DNA from 2 places in the Paenibacillus sp. P2(2022) genome. Region 1 is predicted to be linked to the other one. Evidence: predicted binding sites of a transcription regulator. Region 1 holds the regulator's gene; the other holds the start of a gene.
What was found. Region 1 encodes CtsR, which represses protease genes until heat stress. Its sites were predicted from a motif close to ATGGTCAATAAAGGTCAAACA; they were not measured.
Positions count from the first base shown of each region.

Region 2: a site for CtsR is predicted at 2,817-2,837, ahead of clpP (ATP-dependent Clp endopeptidase proteolytic subunit ClpP). Genes of this name have one in related genera too.

Region 1 is NZ_JAKWFI010000015.1:56,197-61,682, reverse strand. It holds gene MMB75_RS24800 (GNAT family N-acetyltransferase) at 1-869, shown strand, start outside; gene MMB75_RS24795 (CtsR family transcriptional regulator) at 1,361-1,825, shown strand; gene mcsA (protein-arginine kinase activator protein McsA) at 1,910-2,434, shown strand; gene mcsB (protein-arginine kinase McsB) at 2,464-3,528, shown strand; gene clpC (ATP-dependent protease ATP-binding subunit ClpC) at 3,573-5,486, shown strand, end outside.
Region 2 is NZ_JAKWFI010000007.1:24,437-29,922, reverse strand. It holds gene MMB75_RS19980 (phosphoglycerate kinase) at 1-142, opposite strand, end outside; gene gap (type I glyceraldehyde-3-phosphate dehydrogenase) at 265-1,275, opposite strand; gene MMB75_RS19970 (sugar-binding transcriptional regulator) at 1,368-2,405, opposite strand; tRNA gene MMB75_RS19965 (tRNA-Arg) at 2,666-2,737, shown strand; gene clpP (ATP-dependent Clp endopeptidase proteolytic subunit ClpP) at 2,947-3,543, shown strand; gene MMB75_RS19955 (PdaC/SigV domain-containing protein) at 3,658-4,767, opposite strand; gene MMB75_RS19950 (SIMPL domain-containing protein) at 5,005-5,486, opposite strand, start outside.

The DNA.
Region 1 (5,486 bases):
GCCTTTCTTTTCTGCATCCATTTTCTTTTGCCTTCTATCGTAAATTTGGATGGGAAACGTATACTGAGTACAAAAAATACGTCATTCCAATTGATAAATTCCCTGCTAAACTTAAAACAGAAGGTATAGTCAAACGGGATATCAAAAATATTTCAGAACTAGACCAAGTGTATCAATCGTATGCTTCACGTTACAATGGTACGCTGGTACGAGATAAGGCATGGTGGCAGGAACGGATTTTAAATGAGAATTATCGAACTGTAGTATATTACACAGATGCAGGCGATTCTCAGGGATATGCACTATACAAAATAGAAGATAAACAGTTAAATTGTGATGAGTTGGTATATGAAAATGAGACGGCACGTCGGGCTTTGTGGACTTATTTTGCAAACCATGACTCAATGATAACCCAAGGTAAATTTATTTACGTTCCAGCAGATGACAATCTGCCTTTTTTACTCGATGATCCGCGAATTCAACAGGAAACGGTGCCTTATTTTATGGGGCGTATTGTGGATGCTGTTGCTTTTGTAGAGAGATACCCTTTTGAGCAGATTGGAGAGGAAACAAGTTTAACCTTACATCTGACAGATCGGTATGCTCCTTGGAATGAAGGAGTATGGAGATTAACGATTACTACGGAGGGGCAAGGACATCTGGCAAGAGTGGATACAAGTAATTTGCCTGAGAACGATACAGTAGCTGACTTGGAACTGGGAATTCAGTCATTAACAACTTTAATGCTCGGCTACCAGCAAGCTGATAACCTGTTTAATTGGGGGCGCATTGAAGGAAGCAGTGAGTCTGTGGCTGCACTTAAACGTGTAATACCAACAAAACAAACGTTCCTATTGGATTTTTTCTGATAAAGGCCCAATTAGATTTTCTTAATGCCCAACTCTTTTTAACCAAATTGGATGTGGGATATCATAATTATTCAAAGCTCTTCCATAATGGGAGAGTTTTTTTATTCTATAGTATAAAACATAATTAGATTGCGAAAAATGGTATTGACCCCTTGGCAAAAATGAAATTTGTGCTATAATACGAATATAGTCAAAGAAAGTCAAAGTCAATCAGAACCAGTGTGAATCTACAGAAGTATAGCAATAATGACATGCTTTGCGTATAGTTAGGAGCTGCTTCTTATGGACAGAAGAGAAGTGTATGATTTATCGCAAATAAAGGTCACACTAGAAACGAAACGGTACAATTCCAATGGATGTAGAACAGGCAATAGCCTGAATACAGCTTAGATTCGTGACTATACCGTTTGGTTAAGTTCAATATACGGCGGACTCTGTGGAGCGTGAAATGTATTTGAATACTTGCGTTTCCGTTAGTGGAGGATGATGAAATGCGCAATGTTTCCGACATTATTGAACAATATTTGAAGAGCATGCTGCTGGAAAGTCCCCAAGGCTTAGTGGAGATTCAGCGCAATGATCTGGCTGACCGCTTTTCCTGCGTACCGTCGCAAATTAATTATGTAATTAGTACCCGGTTTACGCTGGAAAAAGGTTATGTGGTGGAAAGTAAACGCGGTGGTGGAGGTTATATTCGGATTCAGCGAATTCAATTACCTGCACAGCATGCGATCCATACACACCTTCATCAGAGCATCGGGGAGGAAATTAGCCAATCGGCAGCAGAAGGATTGATTTATCAGTTAGAGGAAGCTCATTTTTTAAGCAAAAGGGAAGCTGGTCTAATAAAGGCTGCTTTATCAAGAGATACGTTATTGCTGAAGCTTCCCTATCGTGACCAACTGCGAGCAAGATTGCTTAAGGCTATGCTGATCTCGTTGCTGGCGGCCAAATAGCTAGTATCCATTAACCAGTGAATAGAGATTTGCAATTCAGATGTAGGGATTTGTAAAAATCCTGACGTTGAAGGAGGTGCTTTTATGCTGTGCCAAGAATGTAATATGCGGCCGGCAACTTTGCATTTCACCAAAATTGTGAATGGCGAAAAGACAGAGTTTCATATTTGTGAGACATGTGCGAAGGAAAAAGGGGAGATGATCCCTGGAACACCTAATGGCTTTTCGATTCATAGCTTGTTGTCGGGGATGTTGGATTTTGACTCCAGCACTAAAAGCCAGTCTTCAGGTCACAGTGTTCCCCAAAATCTACAATGCAAGGATTGCGGTATGACTTATACACAGTTTAGTAAGCTAGGACGCTTTGGATGTCCATCATGCTATCAATATTTTGATAGTCGTCTGGACCCTCTGTTCAAGCGTGTGCATGGTAGTACGAGTCATGTTGGGAAGGTTCCGGTCCGTACTGGAGGCCGATTAAAGGTTAAACGGCAAATTGATGATTTGAAAAAAGAGATGCAACAACACATTGTACAGGAAGAATTCGAATCAGCTGCTGAGCTTAGGGATCAAATCAGAAAGCTTGAAAAAGAAATGACTGAAGAGTAAAGTTTGTGAAGAGTAGGAGGGAATGCGTGATGCCCAATATCCGATTTACGGAAAAGCCGCTAAGTGATTGGATGCGTGGTGATGCTGCGGATTCGGAGATTGTCATTAGCAGCCGGGTAAGAATTGCGCGTAACTTGCAGCATCTGCCTTTTCCCATGCTTGCTACCAATCAGCAGTCGGAAGAAGTGCTTCAACGCTTAACGGATATCCTTCAGTATGATGATTTGGGTCGTTTTGGTACTTTTCATACCTTGAAAATATCCGAGTTGGATGAGATCGACAAGCAGGTACTGGTTGAGAAGCACTTGATTAGTCCTAATTTGGCGAACGAATCTCGCAACGGTGCTGTGTTGATTAGTGATGATGAATCAGTTAGTGTTATGATAAATGAAGAGGATCATTTGCGTATTCAGTGCTTATATCCCGGATGTCAGGTTAGAGAAGCTTGGGAACGCGCTATGGTCATTGATGATGCATTTGAAGCGCATGTTGATTATGCATTTGATGATCGGAGAGGTTTTCTGACCAGTTGTCCGACGAATGTCGGCACAGGTATGAGAGCTTCGGTGATGATGCATTTGCCCGCATTGGTCATGACTCATCAAATCAATCGTATATTGTCCGCTGTTTCACAGGTGGGTCTTACAGTTCGCGGTATTTATGGTGAAGGCAGCGAAGCAGTTGGGAATTTGTTTCAGGTATCCAATCAGATTACCTTGGGACAAACCGAAGCGGAAATTATCGAGAATCTACATGGCGTGGTGCTGCAAATTATAGAGCACGAACGTTCTGCCAGAGAACGATTGATGAATGAATCCATGCTGCGGATTACAGATCGGGTGATGCGTTCATTCGGTATTTTGTCATATGCAGCAGTTTTGGATTCCAAGGAGGCTGCACAGCGGCTGTCCGATGTACGTCTCGGTGTAGATTTAGGAATTTTGGAGCGTCCTTCCATTGCAGCGATGAATGAGCTTAATGTGATGACGCAACCCGGCTTTTTACAAAAAAGCTTTGGGGATAAAATGAATACCGGTGAGCGCGATATGTACCGGGCGAAGCTGATCCGGCAAAAATTAGGCACAACCCTTTAATATATAGAATGAACTGAAATACACACTGTGGAGGTGCAGGATATATGATGTTTGGAAGATTTACGGAACGTGCACAGAAAGTGCTTGCCTTGGCCCAGGAAGAAGCTGTTCGATTGGGACACAACAACATTGGCACAGAGCACATTTTGCTAGGACTCATTCGTGAAGGTGAAGGAATAGCAGCGAAAGCCTTAATCGGTTTAGGGCTGGGACTGGAAAAAATTCAGGATGAAGTGGAAACACTGATTGGACGCGGTCAAGAACAACCGACGAACATTGCCTATACTCCACGTGCCAAGAAAGTCATTGAGCTGTCTATGGACGAAGCACGTAAATTGGGTCATACCTATGTAGGTACCGAGCATATTTTGCTAGGTCTTATTCGTGAAGGTGAAGGCGTAGCAGCACGTGTACTGAACAACCTGGGTATCAGTCTGAACAAAGCGCGTCAGCAAGTGCTTCAATTGCTCGGCAGCAGCGAGGCGGTTTCCAGCCATCACGGTGCTCCAGCTAATGTCAGCACACCAACTCTGGACAGTCTGGCACGCGATCTGACGGCTTCTGCGAAGGAAAATAACCTGGACCCCGTTATTGGGCGCAGCAAGGAAATTGAGCGCGTTATTCAAGTGCTCAGCCGTCGTACAAAGAACAATCCTGTTTTGATCGGTGAACCTGGGGTAGGTAAAACGGCGATTGCCGAAGGATTGGCACAAAAAATCATAGCGAATGAGATTCCCGAAACGTTGCGCGACAAACGCGTAATGACACTCGATATGGGTTCTGTAGTAGCAGGTACTAAGTATCGTGGTGAATTTGAGGATCGCTTGAAGAAGATTATGGACGAGATTCGTCAAGCTGGAAATATCGTATTGTTCATTGATGAGCTGCATACGCTGATTGGTGCTGGTGGAGCGGAAGGCGCAATTGATGCGTCCAACATCCTGAAACCTGCTCTGGCACGTGGCGAGCTGCAATGTATCGGTGCCACAACGCTGGATGAATATCGCAAATATATTGAGAAAGATGCTGCTTTGGAGCGTCGTTTTCAACCTATTACAGTGGATCAACCTTCTCCGGAAGAAGCGATTCAAATCTTGTATGGTCTGCGCGACCGTTACGAAGCGCATCACCGTGTGAAAATCACTGATGAGGCTATTGAAGCTGCAGTAAGATTGTCAGATCGTTATATTACGGATCGCTTCCTACCGGATAAGGCTATTGACCTTATTGATGAAGCGGGCTCCAAGGTAAGGCTGAATTCCTATACAGTACCGCCAAACCTGAAACAGCTGGAAAACCGTCTGGAAGATATCCGTAAGGAAAAAGATTCAGCGGTACAAAGCCAGGAGTTTGAAAAGGCAGCTGCGCTGCGCGATACAGAGCAAAAAATTCGTGAAGAGCTGGATGTCACTAAAAACCAATGGAAAGAACAACAGGGGCGTACAGATTCCGAAGTTACACCAGAGGATATTGCTCAGGTTGTTGCCATCTGGACTGGTGTCCCAGTCAGCAAGCTGAAGGAAGAAGAAACACATCGTTTGCTGAATATGGAGCAACTGTTGCATGAACGGGTGATTGGGCAGGACGAAGCTGTTAAGGCAGTAAGTCGGGCGATTCGCCGGGCACGCGCCGGTCTGAAAGATCCGAAACGTCCAATCGGCTCCTTTATTTTCCTCGGTCCAACTGGGGTTGGTAAAACAGAGCTGGCACGCGCCTTGGCTGAATCTATGTTTGGTGATGAAAATGCGGTTATCCGTATTGATATGTCCGAATATATGGAGAAACACTCCACATCCCGTTTGGTAGGAGCGCCTCCAGGGTACGTAGGATATGAAGAAGGTGGCCAACTGACTGAGAAGGTACGTCGTAAGCCTTACTCTGTGGTATTGTTGGATGAAATTGAAAAAGCACACCCGGAAGTATTCAATATTCTGCTGCAAGTGTTGGAGGATGGACGT
Region 2 (5,486 bases), on a different contig from region 1:
TCAGGTAGTTAATGGTTGGCAAGGTTTCGCGAATACGCTTGTCATCGGTAATTTTACCATCCTCAACCGGAACGTTAAAATCTACACGAACAAACACCCGTTTTCCATTCAGTTCTATATCACGTACGCTCTTTTTGTTCATCTCCATATTCCTCCGCACCCTTATAATTTTACGAAACAGGAATTTAAGGCACATTTTGATATATAAAGAGCGGAAACAATAACACCTGTTTCCGCTCTATGATGTTGCTCGATAAGGAATTCTTATTTAGCCAATTTAGCGAAGTATTCCAACGTACGGATCAATTGTGCAGTGTAGGACATTTCGTTGTCGTACCAAGCTACAGTTTTAACCAGTTGTTTGTCGCCAACAGTCAGAACTTTAGTTTGAGTTGCATCAAACAGGGAACCAAAAGTCAGACCTTTGATGTCAGAAGAAACGATTTGATCTTCAGTGTATCCGTAAGTTTCAGGATCGGAAGCTTCTTTCATCGCTGCGTTGATTTCTTCAGCAGTTACGTTTTTCTCCAGAACTGTTACCAGCTCAGTCAGGGAACCTGTTGGTACTGGAACACGTTGAGCTGCACCATCCAATTTACCTTTCAGCTCAGGGATAACCAGACCGATTGCTTTAGCAGCACCAGTAGTGTTAGGGATGATGTTTTCAGCTGCTGCGCGAGCACGACGGAAGTCACCTTTAGCATGTGGAGCATCCAAAGTGTTTTGGTCGCCAGTGTAAGCGTGAATTGTAGTCATCAAGCCTTCAACGATACCAAATTTGTCTTGCAGTGTTTTAGCCATAGGAGCCAAGCAGTTAGTTGTGCAAGAAGCACCGGAAATTACAGTTTCAGTTCCGTCCAGAATTTCATGGTTTACGTTGTAAACGACAGTTTTCATGTCGCCAGTAGCTGGAGCGGAGATAACAACTTTTTTAGCGCCGCCTTTCAAATGTTTCTCAGCAGCTTCTTTAGTTGTGAAGAAACCTGTGCATTCCAGAACGATGTCTACGCCCAGGTCTCCCCAAGGCAATTCTTCAGGGTTACGGTTAGCCAAAACTTTAACTTCTTTACCGTTTACTTTGAAGAAACCGTCATGTACTTCTACTTGTCCTTGGAAAGTACCTTGTGTTGTATCATATTTCAACAGATGTGCCAGCATTTTGGAATCTGTCAAGTCGTTAATTGCTACTACTTCAATACCTTCTACGTCTTGAATACGGCGGAAAGCAAGGCGTCCAATACGTCCGAAACCGTTAATACCAACTTTAACTGTCATGAGTGAGTTCCTCCCAAAGTTCGTTTAGTTTAGTTTTATATATTCAAGACAGACCCGAAAGCCCGTCAAGACAACACAATTAAAAAACCTTATCAATCTCTTAAATAACGGCTTACAATCTCGGCAGCAGCGCCTTCGTCGGTGACAAGAATGTCTTCCTGTCCGAAACGCAATACTGCATGAATAGCAGCAGCCTTGCTCTTGCCTCCAGCCACACCTAACACCGTCTCCGTACGCCTGATGTCCTCCAAACGGAGTCCGAGCGTCAGCATTCTGTGAACAACGACGCCGTCTTCGTTAAAATAATAACCAAACGATTCGGCGACCGCACCCTCATTGCTGATCTGGGCAAAGGTTTCAGGGTCAAGCTTGCGTCTGTGGGCCATTGCTATGGCGTTGCCTATCCCGTGAATGATAATACGACTCTCTCGAATCAGGCTTAATATATCCTGAATATTCGTATCCTCAAGCAAGGAGTTGTAAGCATGATTGCTGAGCAAATCCGGTACATGGAGCAGACGGTATTGAGCGCCGACCTTGCGAGCCATCGTGGAGGCAATTGTATTTGCCTGCATTTCCATGCTCTCTCCCAAACCCCCGCGTGCCGGTACAAACCATCCGCCCTTAAGCGGGCCGTTAGCAGGTAATGCCAGTTGTTCCGCCACATCTGCAATCGTCGTGCCACCTGTTACAGCGACCACGTCCTCGTCATCCATAACACTCAGCAGCGCCTTTGCGCCAGCACGGCCCAGCTCCTGCTTCGCTAACGGTGAAGCATCCGAATCCCCTGGAACGACAACCACCTTCCTCAAACCGTAGGCTTGACGAATCTGATCCTCCAATTGGGACAGGCCGAACAAGTTGTTCGCAATCGGCTCCAGCTGTTCCAGCAGATCCAGTCCTGCTTTGCTCACCTTCATGCCCACACTCTCAATCTCAATTAGCCCTTGCGCTTTAAGGAGATCAGTCTCAGCGCGCAGTACGCGCTCGGTCATATCCAGTGAAGCTGCCAGTGTTCTGCGTCCGATAACTTCGGACAGCATAATCTGATGCAGGATCGTGTACCTTTTTTTCAAAACATCCATGAGGTCGGGCAGAAGCTGCTTCTGTATTTCTAATATCTTTCGCATGCTTTCCACTCCCGCACACTTCTAAGTTCTGTCTCTATGCTATATCTCTAACTGGTCTTAAAATGTCCCGGGATAACTTTTTAAGTCCCACGTATATCTTACCCAATATTTGCTTCACATGCAAGTCTATCTGAACCTATATTTCTCAACTTTTTATGTGAATATGCGCACGTAATAAAAGCTTGCAATTCAATGCCGTATATCATATAATCATCTTTGTTTCCAATTAATTAGTTGGTTGTTTGTAATGATTCATCTTTGCGCCCGTGGTCCAACGGATATGACGTAGGCCTCCGGAGCCTGAGATCGAGGTTCGATTCCTCGCGGGCGCGTCGTTTTATATGATTGGCTAAATGTTCCATATGATGTTTTTAACCAAAAAGAGCGCTAAGCGTTCTTTTTTTAATCAATAGTTTGACTTTCTTTGACTTTTTGTTTGAAATTGTTTATCATGTGGTTAATACGGTAACAGTTTATAAATAGGGATGTGTATTCGGCATATCCACCAAATCCACTAACGATTTAAGGGAGGTTTTTTGACGTGAGCTATGTTCCTATGGTAGTAGAACAAAGTAACCGCGGCGAACGCGCCTATGACATTTATTCCAGACTGTTGAAGGATCGCATTATTTTGTTGGGCTCGGACGTCAATGACGTTGTAGCCAACTCAATTATTGCCCAAATGCTGTTTTTGGCTGCTGAAGATCCTGAAAAAGACATTCACTTGTATATTAACAGCCCTGGCGGTTCCATCACAGCTGGTATGGCCATTTTCGATACGATGCAATACATTAAACCTGACGTATCTACCATTTGTGTAGGTATGGCTGCTTCCATGGGTGCTTTCTTGCTGAATGCAGGTGCCAAAGGTAAACGTTTTGCCTTGCCAAACAGTGAAATTATGATTCACCAGCCACTAGGCGGTGCACAAGGACAGGCAACGGATATCGAAATTCGCGCCCGTCGCATTCTGAAAATGCGTGACAAGTTGAACCGCATTCTCGCAGATCGCACAGGTCAACCACTGGAACGCATCGAAAAAGACACAGACCGTGACTATTTCATGTCCGCTGATGATGCCAAGGAATACGGTATTATTGATAAAGTGTTAACTAGCTCCTCTCCAGAAGGTGTATAAGAAAAGTGGTTTTCTTCTGAATAGCTGGTAAATAAAAAGGCTGCCTCGGATTTTCGTATCCGGTAGGCAGTCTTTTTTATTTACTATTAATTTTCAATATATAACTAATCCAGATTATTGATTTTGTCCCGCAAAAGGCTTACCGCCCTGAGGCAGCAGTTGAGCGAACGAGTAAGTAAACTCCGGAATTCCATAAGCGTATGGCGCATAATCATACAAATCAAACACGATGGTTACTCCACTGTTGGTCACATAAAAATTCTGATCTGCGGCCAACTCTTTAAATTTCTCAAACCCTTCGCCAGCCTGGAGCGCATCAATTTTTTTCTTCAAATCAGCATTCAGGAACTTTTTATAGTTAGGATTTGCCTTCAATACGTCATACAATTGCAACTGCTTACCATCAGCAAGCGAGAACGTATATCCTTTACGTGCCGTCATACCGTGTGCGCCACCTGTATACGAGTAGTCCTGCATAATCACACTTAGAATACCGTCCTTATTATAGGCAATTGCAAAATCATTTTCGAAATCATACGGTCTTTCTGCTGTAACCTCTCCCTCTGCCACCATCTTTTTGCCTGCTGCCAATACTGTCTCTGCATGCTTTTTAAGCACATTATTAATGGCCTGTTGAGCCTCAGGATTCAGCTGGCTGCCGCTGATTTGCGGATACTTAATCTTATAGGATACCTTTGCATTACTCGAAGCTGGAAGCGTCTGAGATGCAATTGTGATCGGATTTAGCTGGCTTTTACTCAATGTTACTGTTTTCTGAGTTGCATTCCACTGCGCATCGATACCCAGATAGTCTTTCAGCAGACTCATAGGAATATATAGCTTCCCGGCGATCATTTTGGCATCCATGCTGCGCGTGTTGATCCCGTTCACATTGGCATAGGCATCCGAGGAGGAGACCACGATATAGAGCTTGTTGTACCCGCTCCCCACTGTATATGTCCCTTCCTTGGTGTCATAGCTCACCGGAATTCCCAAACTATCACGCAGTGCTGCCACTGGAATCATTGTGTTCCCGTTCACTTGTACACCTTTAGCGGCCAACGTTTTACCATTCCATTGGATGGTGACCCCTGGTTGCTGTGTTGTCGCTTGCTGCTGTTTGGTCGAAGCTGCCTCAATATAGGAAACGGGAACGACCGCAACCCCTGCTAAGATTCCCGCTGCCAGCAGTGCTGAGCCCCATTTTTTCGTATGCTTGTTCATCGTAAGTATTCCTCCTATTGTGAATCTGTATTATCTATGTGTTTTGATCACTTTTCTTATTATATCTATACCCTATTGTATGTGGTTTACAATCTGTACACTCACTGATTTCAATCTGTACACCTAACAGCCATTAGCTATGACAGACTCATTACAAAACGGTTTCAATAGACAAAAGAAGCCAACAAGTCACCCTGCAATGTTGCAGGCGCTTGCGGCTCCGTTTAATGGCCTATACTAGTTCATCTCATATTGGGCAGACACTTGGACTTTCACCGTTACTTGGCCCGACTGTATCTCTGTTCCGCCACTCATATCCATGAGCGCTTTGGACATGGCATTCTCACGTTGTGTGAAAACCTGAGCTTCCCCGCCATCTACTGTCACATTCACCAGAGCCCCTAAGCCGCGTTTAGCTGATTTTGCTACGGCACTGGCTTTGGATTGAGCGTTATCCAACGCTTTTGCAATAGCAGCTTCCTCATAAGAAGAAGGATTCTCTACGGAAAACTGTATATTATCTACGTTGTTTGCACCGGAGTTTGTAGCCTCATCCAGCAGCTGACCAATTTTGTCCAAGTTGCGATATTTCACAGAAAGTGTATGGTTAGCAATGTAGCCTTTGAGCTTCTGTCCTTCTTTCTCGTTATAGGTATAGTTAGGTTGTACAGAGAACTGGCTTGTCTGAATATCGTCTGCACTGATACTCCATTTTCCTT